DNA from 2 places in the Aneurinibacillus thermoaerophilus genome. Region 1 is predicted to be linked to the other one. Evidence: riboswitches for the same ligand, from Rfam matches in the RefSeq annotation. Region 1 holds a riboswitch; the other holds the start of a gene.
What was found. A riboswitch is a leader RNA that binds a small molecule or an ion and turns the genes downstream of it on or off. The one in region 1 is predicted to bind cyclic di-GMP.
Positions count from the first base shown of each region.

Region 2: it holds a riboswitch for cyclic di-GMP, as region 1 does, so the genes downstream of both, K3F53_RS10790 (hypothetical protein) here and K3F53_RS02105 (methyl-accepting chemotaxis protein) in region 1, are expected to answer to the same signal.

Region 1 covers NZ_CP080764.1:360,117-368,000, forward strand. Annotated here, with positions in the region: gene K3F53_RS02070 (HGGxSTG domain-containing protein) at 1-59, opposite strand, end outside; gene K3F53_RS02075 (hypothetical protein) at 146-331, opposite strand; gene K3F53_RS02080 (hypothetical protein) at 455-607, opposite strand; gene K3F53_RS02085 (hypothetical protein) at 612-1,076, opposite strand; gene K3F53_RS02090 (DUF7674 family protein) at 1,393-1,761, opposite strand; gene K3F53_RS02095 (hypothetical protein) at 1,778-2,842, opposite strand; gene K3F53_RS02100 (DUF3986 family protein) at 3,653-3,940, shown strand; cyclic di-GMP riboswitch class I at 4,622-4,709, shown strand; gene K3F53_RS02105 (methyl-accepting chemotaxis protein) at 5,034-6,800, shown strand; gene K3F53_RS02110 (YitT family protein) at 7,665-7,884, opposite strand, start outside.
Region 2 covers NZ_CP080764.1:2,081,253-2,089,136, reverse strand. Annotated here, with positions in the region: gene K3F53_RS10805 (hypothetical protein) at 1-150, shown strand, start outside; gene K3F53_RS10800 (sensor histidine kinase) at 327-1,508, opposite strand; gene K3F53_RS10795 (beta-ketoacyl synthase N-terminal-like domain-containing protein) at 1,540-2,736, opposite strand; cyclic di-GMP riboswitch class I at 3,138-3,222, shown strand; gene K3F53_RS10790 (hypothetical protein) at 3,231-3,545, shown strand; gene K3F53_RS10785 (glycosyltransferase family 2 protein) at 3,803-5,149, opposite strand; partial or broken gene K3F53_RS10780 (metallothiol transferase FosB) at 5,591-5,752, shown strand; gene K3F53_RS10775 (TetR/AcrR family transcriptional regulator) at 5,863-6,438, shown strand; gene K3F53_RS10770 (DMT family transporter) at 6,471-6,824, shown strand; gene K3F53_RS10765 (DMT family transporter) at 6,841-7,155, shown strand; gene K3F53_RS10760 (GerAB/ArcD/ProY family transporter) at 7,243-7,884, opposite strand, start outside.

The DNA of each region.
Region 1 (7,884 bases):
GCGGCTTTTCTACAAGGCTCGCTGTTTCTTGTCTTTGCCCCGCACAGTTTTTTCTCCATCCTTTCACCCCTAACCTCATTTCATGGGGTTCGTTTCCCCAATCGGGGGAGGACTACACGCCCCCAGCTTATCTGCTTATTTTCAATCAGTGCTTCAACTCCAAATCCTTACACCTATTTTCAAAATCTATAAACGCTTCTGTTAATCCGTTCGCTTGTATGAAGGCTCTGTATAGATCGAGTTTATCTGCCAGTATCTCCATTCTGTCTAAAAGCCTGTGATTCGTTTGTAGCTGATTCCATAATTGCTGTTCCAACTGTTGTTTATTCATCTGCTTTTTCCTCCTGTGACCGTTGTATTTGGTTTGTATCGTGGTTTCGTTCCTTGTCAGGTAAAATGCCCTTGCCTTGATTGTTGATACGGTTTGCGCTACAAGAGCGTGGGGCTGTGTGGGTTATTCTTTATACTGCCTTGCCTTGCGTTCCCAATATCGCCGCTCGTACTCTCTTTGCTTCTCTTTATTTTCTGGTTTTTGCCGCCATTTCCGTCTGTACTCTCTTTCGTACTGACGGCGTGCTTCTAAAGCTTCTTTGCTTAATTGTGCCATTCGTCTATCCCTCCAATTCTTCCAGTTTCGCCATTTGGAAAACTAATAGTTGTTCCGTTTCCCGTATTCGTTCCTCTGCCCGCCGAATCATCGCCGCCGCTTCTTCCTTTACCTCGTCCAAATCCTGTTTCTGACGGGCTAGCACACTTTTGTTATGCTGTACAGTCTCCCTTAATCCAGAGGCTTCACGTTGTAATTCTTCCAGACGGCGAATGGCTTCCAGCCTTGGGTGTCCGTCCTTTTTGTCGGCCAATTGGTCAAAGAATTCAGCCTGTTCGAGTAGCTGTTTTACTTCCTTCGCTACTTGCGGGTCGATACTGCCAGAGCGTCTTAACTCGTCCGCCTGTTTCCTCAGTTCCTGTGCTTTCTGGCAGAATCCCCTTACTTCCTCTACGATTGCCTCGTACTCTGCTTGTGCCTGAGCAATTAAGCCAACCTTTTCTTCTACTGCTTGTACACGTTTTGCCATCGTTTTTCTTCCCCTTTCGTTTTTTAGAATGAAAAAAGGCTCACTCCCCCTCACATTGCAAGTTGGAATAAGCCTTCTAAGTTTATTAGGCGTGTTTGTCAAGTGTGTAAGTGTATGGTTTGTTGGTTGTATTGTACGACCCTGCTTCAATGAAGTAAACCTGATAATATGTATTTTCTTCTACACGAAATCAACCATTACTTTGTCCTTTCCATTATCGTTCTAGCCATCCTGTACTTGCATGGAGTTTGCGTATGAAAAAAGCCTCGGGGTAAAAATGCCCCCAAGGCTAATAAAGTATTCTCCCTTTCTCCAGTTAGGACCTACCAAGTCCTCGTTCAATCTCATAGCTCATTTGTAAAGTCCGTTTACCCATATATTTCTTTGCTTTTTCCAACAGTGTCTTATCGTCACCGATATATTCTAACACTGTACATCCTAAAACCTCTTGAACCATGATATCTTCACAAGCAGCCATTCTTTCGAAGAAGTCAAATATTTTGACTAACAGCTCTTCTTCTCCCTGTTTACTTAATAAAGATCTGACAAAAGGATTTAAGACATCTCCAAAAATATTATGTGGACCAGGTTGTTCTTCTCCCCACCACTCCATTTCTTTTTCATAATCAGGCTTTATCTCAGGAACCGCCTTTAATAGTTCGTCGATTAAACAATCATAGTTCAAGATTTATCACATCCATTTATTTTATTTGCAGAGCGTCTTTGAGATCATCTAATAACTTCTGTGCTGTTGCTAGGTCGTTAGGGTTCAAATTCTCTTTCTTAATTATATTTTCTAGATTTCGAACTCGCTCAATACCTTTTTGAATATGAGACTTTCCACCTACAAGTTGACCTGTTGAGAGTTCATGTCGAATTGCATCCGCTAATCCACCATCCCCAATGGTTGCTCCTGGACGATACATTTGATCAATAGCATTTTTTAATTTTTGATTTGAAACCGCGTTTAACAGGGTATCGCGTGTTGAAAGTTTTCCCGTCCCCTTAGTTGCATTCCCAGTGGATTGTTTCGGCTTCGGCGGTTGTAATGGCTGTTTCGCTTTATCCAATCTTTTTGTAATTTTAACCGTTTTATTGATGTTTTTGACAACCTTAAGTCTTCCTAAAAACAAATTTTCTAATGCTCCGCCTGCGGCTTTCACATCATCCATCGTCCATTTATTGTCTGTTAATGCGTCAAAATTCTCTTTTCCAACTAATTCCCTGGTTAAGGGTTTATAATTTGAAAGCGTAGCAAGCTCTTTGGCTCCGTGAGAAAAAGCAGGTTTGAACTCTCTTCCAAACTTCTTTAATCCAACTACCAGATCATCCATCATACTACGCTTTGGTGGAGGTGATGGGGAGACTGATTTTGGTTTTTGAATGGATTTTGGCTTCTGCAACTTTTTAATAGCGGAATTTTGTTTCTTTATCACCTCAGCCTTCATGATCTTCTTTAATTTGTAAATCTGTTCAATGGGCAATAGGTTGGTTGCGAGTTTTCTAGCGGAAGTGCATACCTTACCTAAGGTCTGAAAGGACTGAGTGAACCCTTTCCACAATTGTTTTGTAGCTTTTTCATAAGCTTTTATTTCTTTTAATTGCCTTCTTCCAGCCTTTGTTCTTTTTAATTTTTCCTCCTGCTTTTTCCTTCTCTTTTGATATTCTTTTTCCGCTCTGTTGAGTGATTTTTGAAAACTTTTTGAGTTCACAACACTTTTTCCGAGCCTATACATATCATATATATTTTTTAACGATCCAAACACTTCGTCTTCACTCTTTCTTTTTTTGAGTCGGACGTAAAGGAAATAAGTTACATATAATGCATGCATCGCCCAATATATACATATATTAACAATTTAAAATATTTTCCACCTAATTCATAGACCTATTTTTACAAATTATAGGATTATGCATAATTGATTATATTTACCCTTTACCATTCAGCGATTATAAGTTTTGCAACACCATCTAAGTTTTTAAAGCATGAATTTTTAGGGACGAGTTAAGAGTCTATATAACCATGGAAAGTGGTATAAGTATGGGATTTAAAATAGCATCAAAAGTATTGAGTTTTGTTTTATGTTTTAGTTTATTGTTAGGAACAGTTTCGCCTGCTATGGCTATGAAATCAGGATGAGTCTATAACTGTTACTAACAAGGAGATTAAGTCATTTGAAGAAGAATTTACATTTCTGGTTGAGGACCCAGTTTTTCAGCAATTAGAGAGAGAATTAGAAGATAAACAAAAAGATAACAATGAGGTTCGAGCCGCAGTTGCTCCAGTAGTAGCAAACGCTTTAAGAGTATTATTAGAAAAAGTAGGTAAATAAGCGGCTGAACAAGCATAGAACGTTGCTAAGCCCTATGTTCAAAAAGCTTTAGATGCTGCTAATGAATATACTATAGATGGTCCAGGAGGTGGTGGGAGGATTATACAGGTAAGAGTTAAAAAAACCGGTCAACCAATATTTAGACTAGATTATTATCCAATAAAGGCCGGGGGACCTTATGTTTTACATTATCATGTAGCACCAGATATGAAGGAACATCATGTGATATTTTAGGAGAGGCGAGTGGTAATATTGTCTGATCAATATGACCATAATATCCATTTACATATTGGATATCAAGATGAAAATTATGACATAGAAGTTATAGCTTTTAAAAAGAAAGATGCAGATATTTGGGATGTTTATATAAATTTTGAAGAAAATAGTATATTGGTGAATAAAAGTTTAACTAATTCTCCTAAAATTGATCCTTTTGGTTACTATGCTTTTTCTATCATTCAAAAGGATATAAGCTACGAAGAGGGGAGTATAAAATTAAAAGAGTGGCTGTTAAAAAACCAAATTATTTGAATTTTGTAGATATGTATCCTTGTAAATAGGGGTCCCGGCAGAAAAATACAGGAAATATATGACAATGCAATTTGTGGAATTAAAAAATTGATTTTTCCTACATTAAGGAATCATCGGTTTTTTATTGGAGAATAATTTTACACTTTTGGTTCCATCTGATACGTTTCTAAAAGAAGAAGGAACAATTAGAATTCCCCTTTACATGTTACTATAGCAGTAAGCTGATCAGCCTACTGCTTTTTATTTTTAAAAATAAATTTGTTTCATTTTTACTTTTAACATAACACGCGATTCATCCCCCACCTACGCCGGAGGCGTGAAGGAAGGGGACTTCTTGCGTGTTATGTTAAATAGCTTTAAAATCAAGGATTTTCGCAGGCTCATAAACTACGTTTCACCCGCATTTCATCTGTTCTCTAAATTTGAAATTTACGGGTATTGCTTGGAATGCAGATAGTAGCAAACGTCAAACTCCTTGATTTTTCAAGGGCTTTCTTTTTTTTATAGTTGACCAAACGTTTAGAAAATAGTGTTTTGCCCCCCCTTTTTTTAAAATTTTATTTTATTAATAAAACAATATGAATAATTAGATATAATTTATGTTATTACAGTATTGAAGTAATGGAACTTTATGACTATAATATAAGAGATATAAGTGCTAATTAACTGCAAAACTTAATTTAACGATAAAGGCAAACTTATCGAAAGATAAGGACGCAAAGCCACGGGTCTAAGGTTCAATGTGAATGATGACAGCCGGGTTACCGAAATCTTTTTAAAAAGTTTGATGAATTTAAAAAAAGGCTATTCCGCATTCGGTAATCTTAGGGAGCGGTATGGCCTTTTCTGTTTTTTACATAAGTAGCGATAAGCCTAGCTTTCGTATCGTATTTATGTAGTTTGTTTATCAATATAGAGTCATAATGAAAGGGAGTGAGATTTAGCATTCAGTACATAGTAATTAGTGAAGGAATAGACAGATATACGTTCAGTTTGGTAGCTAGGAAACATCAATTAAATAGTAAGACAATATATCGCTCGATACGCAAATATAAGGAAGGTAAAACAGTCTTTATAAAAGGAGGATATTACTATGATAAAAAGGAAAATTATTTTTAGTATAAGATGGAAATTAATAATAGCAGTAACCATTTCAATCATGATTTCAAGCTCTCTGGTAGGTGTTGTTACTTATTACTCTGCAAAAAGCGAACTTGAGAAAGCAGGTATTGAGCATTTACATCAAATTGTTGATGGTGCAATCACGATAATTCAGGTAATGGATGAAGAAGTTAAAAATGGCCATCTTACATTGGAAGAAGCCCAAAACAGAGCAAAGGATTATATCAACGGTCCGTTGTTAGAAGATAAGAAAAAGCGGGATTTAAGTAAATCGCATTTTATCTATAAAAAAGAAGGCTATATGTGGGCTTATGATGACAATTACATTGCAGTTATGCACCCGCTAGGATATGAAGGACAAAATCAAAAGGATTTCAAGCTTGAAGATGGTTCTTATTTGATACAAGATCTTGTGAAAGCTGGTAAAAATAGCGATCCTAACGAACGGTTATTAACCTATACGTGGAAAAATCAAGACGAGGCTAAAGAACGACCACAAATGAGTTATGTAGAGTATTACAAACCTTGGGGATGGACACTTGGTATTGCTGTATATCCAGAAGAATTTTATGGCTCTCTTCCTCTTATAAAAGGGGTTATAGCCGGAGGTATTGCTTTATTTTCACTAATTTGTATGGGTGTATTTATATGGTTATTTAATAAAAAAATCAAACTTATTTTGTATGTTAGTAGTATAGCGAAAAAGATAAGTGAAGGAGACTTAACGGTAAAGACGATTGATACAAAGTCTCAAGACGAGATAGGAGAACTTGCTAATGCGATTAATGAAATGGTAACAGGCCTAAAAGGCATTATCAAAAAAGTAAATGACGCCAGTATGCATGTTATTGCTTTATCGGAACAACTAATAAAAAATATGGAACAAACAGATGAAGCCAGCAAGCAAATTGCTATCACTGTTGAGGGGCTGAACCAAGGAGCAGAAGCCTCTTCTCAAACAGCGGAAGAGGTGGCAAGTACGATGGAGGAAACAGCCATAGGAATTGAACGTATTGCTGATTCATCCTCTAGAGTGGCGGAAACATCTGAAAGCTCGGTGAAAGAAGTGGAAAATGGAAATGAAGCGCTATCCAAGGCAATTCAACAGATGCAATCTATTAGCAAATCAGTTGATGATACGACTTCGTTGGTTAAAAAACTAGAGGACCATTCTAAGGAAATTGAGAGAATTACAGATGTAATTACGGAGATTACAGAACAAACAAATTTATTATCCTTAAATGCGGCTATTGAGGCAGCGCGTGCTGGAGAACATGGAAAAGGTTTTGCGGTTGTAGCAGATGAAGTAAGGAAACTTGCTGAACAATCGAAAAAATCGGCAGAGGGGATTACTGGGTTTATTAAGCAAATGCAGGAGCATACTCGTAAAGTTATATCTGGTATGCAGAAAGAAGCGGAGGAAGTTGAGTCTGGAATGGCGGTTATCAATGAGGCGGGCAAATCTTTAGAGAGTATTAGAATAGCCTTCCAACATGTGAACAATCAAATCCAGGAAGTGTCAGCAGCTTCCCAGCAATTATCTGCAGGAGCAGAACAGGTAACGGCTTCTATACAGGAAATGGCTGGGGTAGCCAAAGAAGTAGCCGTTGGTTCAGAAAATATCGCATCAGCTATTGAAAAACAATCCTCTCTAATAGATGAATTGTCAAGTTTCACTATTACTCTTAGAAATCTTGCGCAGGAATTGCAATTGTCTGTAGATAAATTCAAATTATAATTGAATTTTACAGTTTCTTTTAGAATTCAAGCAAGCTGCCAAACGAAATGTCAGAATGAAGAGAAAACAGGTAAGTAAATGGCTCAGATGATCCCATACCAGCATCCCCGCCAAATTATTAAATGTTTGGCGGGGATTTTTGGATCGTTCAATAATTATTCACAAAAGCATTATTAATACTATGTTAATATGAAAATGATTATCTAGTATAAGGAGAATGTGAACATGGGATATATAGTTTTACTTGCTGTTTGTCTTGTTTCTGGAGTGGCGGTTTTATTTGGAGCGTCTAAGTCACTAAAAAATGAATAGCAAACACAAACCATGAAACCCGGCGTGCTCGGACTTTTTGTTTGCTATCACTAACCGTGAACCTCAACATATTTCAATAATTATTCATAAAAGTCTCATAAAGATATCGAAATTTTGAATTAAAATAAATAGGAGATTGATTTGATTAAGGAGGAACGATCCATGAATACGGAAACTTTCGATGGCATATTCTTGATAGTTTTTACTGTTTTGATGGTGGCTACATTTGTTATAACATGGTTAGGATATAAAATGATAAAAAGTAAAGAGTAGAAATGGAGCATACTCTTTTTTTTTGGCTGTAGTTGATATTTCGATGTCGATTTTATGGTGAGAGGATAGATAAATGATATTATGTTTCTTCTTACCATCCTATACCGGGATTTTGAGCCAAGCGATTTTTATCCCCTCAATGAATGAAGGGGCGTTTAGTCACATGAATTCGTAAATATGAAAGGGGTTGGCCCATTATTTTTAGGACAGCCCCTTTTTTAATGGTTAGTAACTTTTCAACCTTCGAATAACAAAATTAGAAATGATAAGAGGAGTGGATTAGCGCTTGAATCCTTCGCCCAATACTTCTATAGAATTGGATATAATAACGAACGCAGAAGGATCGGCGTTTTTAACTAGCTGCTTTAATTTTGACAGTTCGCTTTGTTCAAGTACGCATAGTAAAACCGGACGTTTTTCATTCGTGTAGCCGCCTATGCCGGTTATTTTCGTAACCCCTCTATCGATTTCATTTAAAATTACGTGACGAATTTCTTCA
Region 2 (7,884 bases), 1.7 Mb from region 1:
GCAATTATGGTTGAGGTAGCCGTTCCAGGTCAACGGTGGGAAATAGAGTTTATGGAAGATGGTACAGTAGAAGTTGAAAAATTCATTAGTAATGGAGAGATTTATGATAGTAAAGAGTTAAAGTTTCTGTTTGAAAATTTCAGTGATTAATTTGGATAACAAGAATAAATTTTAATTCTATTCCATAAGCATCCTATTCCAATTTGGAACAGGATGCTTTTGTTATATTTGGTTAAAAAATACATACAAGTTAAAGTTATGTAAATTAATGTTGCTTATAAATAGGTGAAAAGAATTATGTGTTAGTTGAAGATATTAATAAGGATCTACATGACATGGGGAACTAAGGGCAAACGAATCTCGACAGTTGTTCCTTCTTTTTCTTTTGACTGTATCAGAATACTTCCTCGCATTTCCTCAACTAACCTTTTACATATGGACAAACCTAATCCCGTTCCGTCTTCTTTCGTTGTAAAAAAGGGCTCAAAAATTTTATTTATGTGATTTTCCGGAATCCCTATTCCATTATCGACAAAAGTTAAAATCGCTTCTTTGCTGTCTATCGAAGGATACAAATTGATGAGTAAGAGTCCTCCAGGATGTAGCGCAGAGATACTGTTTTTGATAATGTTAAGCATGATTTGTTCGATATATGAAGAGATTCCATAGGTGAAAAGAGTAGTTGATGGCAGAGATAAATGAAGAGTAACGTTCTTTTCTAATGCAAAGCATGCAGCTAACGCATGAATTTTTTGGAAAATTTGATTGATATTTACTTTTTCCCAGCTTCTTTTTCTACTGTCTCCTTTACGCGCTAACAAAAGGAAATCATACACCAGGTTTTCGATTTTTGTAATTTCGTTAATGCAAATATCGATGTAATTCAAAAAATTATTTGTATTTGCTGTTTTATTAAGGACCATTCGTTTCATCAGTTGTTGAAAACCTTTAATACTGCAAAGCGGATTTCTGATTTCATGAGCCATGCCCGCTGCCATTTGCCCCATAATTGATAGTTTTTGATTATGCAAATAATGGATTTGTTTATCTTTTGCAGAAAGGAAGCCGTTGACACAACTGTTAAATCTCGCATTTAGAATTTCAAAAAGCCTAGAGATCAGAAAAGAGCGTTCTTCTGGTTTGGAGAGATGAACATTAATTAAAGAACAAACATAATCAAAAGAATGTATTCGAATACTATGTGTTAGCTGGAGGAATGTTTCTCGATTCATTTCTTTTACTTCTCCAAAATAAAGCCCTACTTCATAGCCTGTTTTCTCCAGCTGTTGTAGCGCTTCTATATATTCCTCATTCTCTTTAAATAATATTCTCGCCACAGTAGTATATATTGAATATAAAGAAGTTCTATAGGCTTCAAGGTCTTCAATAACTTTATGGAAGTTTTCAGTTTTTTGTAGCATATTTTGAATATGCGCTTCGATCATGTTTGGAACTTTTTCGATAATTAAATACAACAATTTTTCTTTATCCTTATGTGTTTCAATCATTCGTTTTCCTTCCTCAGTAAGTATGAATTTTTTAAAATGGGTATTTAGAGATGAAAATAGCAGCATTATTTCCACCGTATCCATGAGAAGTAACAACAAAACTGTCAACTTCCGTTTGAATGGTATCATATACAATAGACAGTTCCGGATAATCCTCTCGAACCGCATTCACTGTACTAGGAATGAAATTCCGTTCCATTCCAATAAGAGAAGAAATCATTTGTGCTCCTGCACTTGCTCCAAACGTATGACCGGTTATACTTTTTATAGAAGTAATAGGAACATCTTTACCAAACAACTGCATATGGTTGATAGCTTCAATCCTATCGTTTTCTTTCATTCCAAGTGCCTGGCTATTGACATATGTAGGCTTTCTATGTTTAGTTACCTTTTCTAAATCACGAAGCAAATGTTTCCCTTCGCTGTCTGAAAAAAATATTCCTTTTCCATCGTTTGATGTACTGACCTCGTCAATGACACCTAAAATCTTTGTTCCCCTTTTCAGAGCGCTCGATTCTCTTTCAAGCACTAATACGCTTGCTCCTTCAGCGATGACAAATCCTCCGCTCTTTTTTGAAAATGGAACGCCCATCATATGTAGCTCTTTGTCTTGTGATAAACATCTTATTTTTCCGAAGGCATATATCACTGTTTTAGAAATAGGCGCATCGGCCCCCCCTACGATGCAGATGTCTAACTCGCCAGAACGCAAATACATAATGGCATCCTGGATGGCATCAATGCTTGCTGCGCATCCTGTGGCTACGGTTCTCGTAACTCCATTTACCCCTAGAAACTCTGCTATTGAAGAAGCTAAGCTATGATAATGGACGATCCCACATCCACTGACAGGCATATCTTTCAGATTATTCTGTTGGGCAAGAACGACAATCTCATCGTATCCTAGGGTTCCCCCTAAAGCCGTTCCGAGGAAAATTCCTGTTTTATATTGATCTAAATGGATATTTCCTGTCATTTGTAGCGCTTCCTTTGCGGCTGACATAGCCAGAAGACTGATCCTAGGGTATCTTCTATACTTTTTATTCTGTATTTCTGCTAATCTATCATGTACAACCCCGAATGCGATATTTTTTCCTTCCGTTCCTTCTCCTATGTAAAGGTCTAGAGCGCTTTTTCCCGTTAAAAGAGTATCGGCAAAGTGATTTACATTATATCCACCTGGAACTTTGATTCCATATCCTGTGATAACGACTTTCTCCCCTTTCACATATTATTCCTCCTTTGGAATTTAAATAAAATATACATAAATTTTATCTAAGAAAATAAGATCAGTAAACGATAATTTGGAACCCCATTTATCACTCACCATTTGTCCCCTTGAGTACATATTTGCATAGGATGGTCTATGTTTATAAATGTTACGAAGTAGACATAAAACTATTTTGAGTTAACCGCTCAATGATTTAGGGGGTATATGGTGCTGTTATATCTTTGATTAAATTAATCCGGGGATAAATGGCCTGATTTTTGATTGGATGGGCGCTGTTTTGAAATAGGGGGAGTATGATGATAGTATCAGAAGATAAGCGAAGGGGCCGTGTCAGATAGGTGCAATTTTTGCATGTCTTTATACCTATTATCGCTTTGTTTTTAGTGATAATATATTCCTGCTGAAAAAGGTAAACTTATTGAAAGATAAGGACGCAAAACTATAGGGGCTTCTATCTTTAAGATATGCCAGCCAGTTGCCAGGAGGAATATATGAGAAGAAAAATGTATCGAGTTGTTGATGCGATAGTGGATTTTTATAAACTTCTAGAGAAACACCATGATGAGTCACAGCATTATTATATCTTTACTAGTTTTTTTAAAGGTCTGCTTAGAGAGAAAGCGATTGGGGAAACATTACCAATAATAGAACTAATCACTATTCTTAAACATGAAAAACCAACCATATTTTTTACGATGAAAAAACAGAAGGAACATTGGTTAGATATCATTAGTAGTGTTGAATTGGATATTGAAGAAGCAAAAGAGAGAATTAAGCGTATGATAGACGAAAATAGTTTGAGATAAAATGTTAGAATGCCTACCATTGGAATTAGATTTCTCTGTAGTGTCATGTTAAAACATTGTCGGGGTATTTAGAGGAAGAGTGCAGCAAAAATAATAATGCCCCGCTGCCCATTTGGGTGGCGAGGCTTTGCTCTATAACCATCGGTATCAGCTACAGCTATCTTTTTTCTACATGATTCATTTTTTCCCGTCACATAAAGACGGTTATCATCTAGAGCGAAACTTTCAGCCCTGGGTGCTTTTGTAGAATGCAGCTGCTATTTCCATATCCTTTGTAGTTTGAACACTTCTTGTATATATCCATATGTTGAAACGGGTGACATAATCATTTGATAAAAAAGAACAAATAAAAGAAAACCGAGAAAGTTTTTACGAACTTTTAAATGTAAGGAGGTAAAAACATATTTTTTTTGAAAGAAATAAAGGAAACTATAGCTTATTAAAGTGAGAGGTAAAACGAGTAATGTCATAGGTCCAACAATCCAATAGTAACCGAACCATGCAAGAACAAGGCCAGGAATCCAAAAGAATGTGTATGCAAAGTCCAAATAAGGCATAATCAAATTAATAAAGGTTAAGTATTTTGTATATAGCTGGGGTTGTTCCCAGGGTTTAATTTCCTTTAGCCCTTCAATCATTCCTCTAGCCCAACGAGAGCGTTGACGAACAAAGTGTTTCAAACTGGTAGGTACTTCTGTAAAAGCTACTGCTAATGGTTCAAAATAAACTTTCCACCCTTTTTGTAAAAGTCTCCATGTTAAGACAATGTCCTCACCGATTGCATTAGGCCATCCCCCGATTTCTTTGAGGCATGAAGTTTTGTATATGCTATAGGCTCCTTGTGCAACAAGTGTTCCCTGATATAAACCCTGAAGCCGTTTAATAGAAGCAATTCCTAAAAAATAATCCCATTCCTGTATCTTTGTCCATATATTATCTCGACTATTTTTAACAAGAATAGAGCCTGCCACTGCACATATCTCTTCTGAACTACTTTTTATTCTGGCTACGATATAACGAATAGCGGATGGATGCAATAATGTATCTGCATCTAGTGTAATTACATATGGAGTCGTAACATATTGTAGTCCTTTGTTTAAAGCATGAAACTTTCCAGGATGCTCTTCGTGAAAAATTGCAATATCCAAGTCTAGTTCCTGTTTTGCTTTTAGTATTTCGGAAACAGTATTATCAGTTGAACCGTTATCAATAATCATCGTAGTTATTTTACCTTTATAATCTTGCTTTGAAAGATATCTTAATGTATTAAATATTTTTTCTTCTTCATTATAAGCAGCTATTAGAACGGTTACAGAATCGGTGGAAAACTCATTCTTGAACGGCGGCTGTCGATCAAAGACTAAGCTTGCAACAAGAAAAGCGTTCATATATCCTGGAATATATGAAATTCCTATAATAATGAGCAGAGCGAAAGGAAAAGAAATAATACTTGATAAATCCTTTAACCAAGGCATGGAAATATAAATGGAAAAGCACATCCACAAAAAAGCGATAAAATGACTTAGCCAAAATTTTGTACTTACAGGAATGTAAATTTTTTTTATTGTTTTAGTATTTGTATTAGAATGAATGTCTGGATGCATAGTACCTCTTGTAGGAAAACTTTATTTTTTATCTAATGAACTTGTTGAATCATTCTCAATCAGAAAAAACAAAAATTCGCCATTTTCTTATATGATGTAAGTACGATCAAACAACCATAAGAAAGGCGAACATACATAATCATACCACTTTATATTGAAAAAGAAAACCCATTCCTTATCTTTCATAACTTGTGGCTCAGCAGAACCGCTAAGGAAGATGGGGCGGCCTACAGCACCGAGATATACAGCGAAGAAGAAAGCGCTTGTGATTGTGGTGGTCATTAGTGCTGATTTACGAGCTGCTTTTGTACTTGGATTTGTATAGAAGCGGAGCAGAATGAACGTAGCCATTTCACTAATAAGCAGGAATTTTGAGTGATTTAGCGTAACTATTAAAAAGGGAAAAACTAAATGATTCAAAGTTCTAGTTGGGAGGTATTCGTCAATATTCTTCCGGGTAGAGACAGAGATGAAAAAGACAAACGTTCCGTTTATTTTACAGACCCTGATGGACATAAATTCGAACTTCACACAGGTAACTTGAATGACCGATTATCTTATTACAGAAGTGAAAAGTATCATATGGAATTTTTTGGTTTGTAAAAGATAGAACAGCGGTAGTATGGAACAAGAACGTTTTATTCTCCGTCCGTAGACTTTCTAGAAAATCTGTGTAAAAATGAACTAACGAACGTTAGGGAGGTGAACGGGAGATGACGATCCATCGCATAAAAAAGGTCGCTCTCGCTCATTTTGCCAGACATGGGTATGAAGGGGCTTCCCTTGCACATATTGCTGATGAGGTGGGGATAAAAAAGCCATCGATCTATGCACATTTTAAAGGAAAAGACGATCTTTTTCTAAAGGTGATCGAGGATGTTATTAGTGATGAAGCGGAGTTTGTAACTCATTTTTTTGCGCGTCATGCAAACATTCCTTTACACGAGCGTTTGTATAACTTTTTGAGCCAGTATAAAGCACGGTATGAGCATGATGACAGAACGAAATTTTTGCTACGCATCACATTTTTTCCGCCAACCCACTTGTACGATGAAGTCATGCACGATGTTTACATTTATCTGGATAAACTCGAAGGTCTTCTTATTCCGGTGTTTGAAAAAGCGATAGAGGAAGGCGAGATTCGTTCTGTCGGTGCGGAGCGGGCCGCTGTCGCGTTCATGGGTTTGCTTGACGGGCTCCTCGTGGAAATGTTATATGGCGGAACGGAACGATTCATAAGAAGGTTACATGCTTCCTGGTATTTGTATTGGCGCGGATTATCTATATGAATAATAAAGAAAAACACAGGAGAGGCAATGGAATGAACCGAAACTGGATATTGGTATTGATTGCCGGCTTTTTTGAAGTCGCATGGGTTATCGGACTCAAGCATGCTTATAATTTTTGGACATGGGTTGGGACGATAATAGCTATTTACGTTAGTTTTGATTTGTTGATTCGCTCCTCAAGCAGACTGCCGGTTGGCACCGTATACGCCGTTTTTACAGGAATCGGAACGGCTGGAACCGTAATCATGGAGATGCTTGTGTTTGGCGAACCGTTTCAATGGGTGAAAGTGTTGCTTATTTTATTATTATTGATAGGCGTAATTGGGCTGAAGGTTGTTACGAAAGAATCGGAAGATAACGTTGGAGCTGAAGCGGAAGGGAAATGAAAGGAGACAGAGGATAATGGGTTGGATCTATCTTATCCTAGCCGGCTCTTTCGAAGTGGTCGGCGTAACAGGAATAAATAAAGTACATAAACAAAAAAATTGGCAGTCAATTGCCATACTGGTTGGGGGATTTTGTTTGAGCTTTTTCTTTCTTTCTCAGGCGATGAAAACGATCTCCATGGGAACGGCGTATGCCGTTTGGACTGGGATTGGCACGGTAGGAAGCGCGCTTGTCGGTATGTTTATATATGGGGAATCAAAAGAATGGCGTCGGGTTTTGTTTATTAGTATGGTTCTTATGGCGGCAATTGGACTAAAATTCATTTCATGAACTTCTTATTGGCCCTCTCTTTTTTCTTTAGACTAAAGATAGGGTCATTAAGCTGATCCTCGCATGTCAAGGCATGCTAGGATGAATTTAGCCTGCTTTATCATCGATTTTCCTCCTTTTCCAATGTGTATAACCTTTAACATAAAAAAGAAAGATAACCGGGAACGCATAGGCGGTGAAATAACTTATCCACCCCCACCACTCTTCCCATAGTTCAAGCACTTTATAGGATGGTTTGAAGAAGAAGAAAACAACCACAAAGAGCGGCAACAAAAGGTACGGCAGCTGCCAGTCTTTTTTATTACACAACTGAGAAAAGGTATCCGTAACAAAAAAAAGGTAGGGAATGGACGAGGTTGAAAAAAGAAAAATGTAAAATGCTACAAAGATAATTTCCATTCGTTCGAGAAATGGAAACTCGATCGGCTTGACAAGTGTAAGCGTGGGCCATAAAAACTGCGTAATTTCATCTGGGCTAAAATAAACAAAACAGCTTAACGTAATATGGAGATAAACAAGCAGGGTAAGGGCATTGGCAATCACAACCCCTTTGGCTGCGGCTTTTTTATTTTTTAGATAAGGATAGAAAAGAAACGCCAACTCAAATCCAAGGAAGGCAACGGTCGTCGTTTTCACCGCAGAAAGGATCGGCATCCATCCTTCTTTCAATATGGGCAGCAGATAAACCCAGTGACTATCTTTGAGCGGGATGATTAATAATATTGGCAG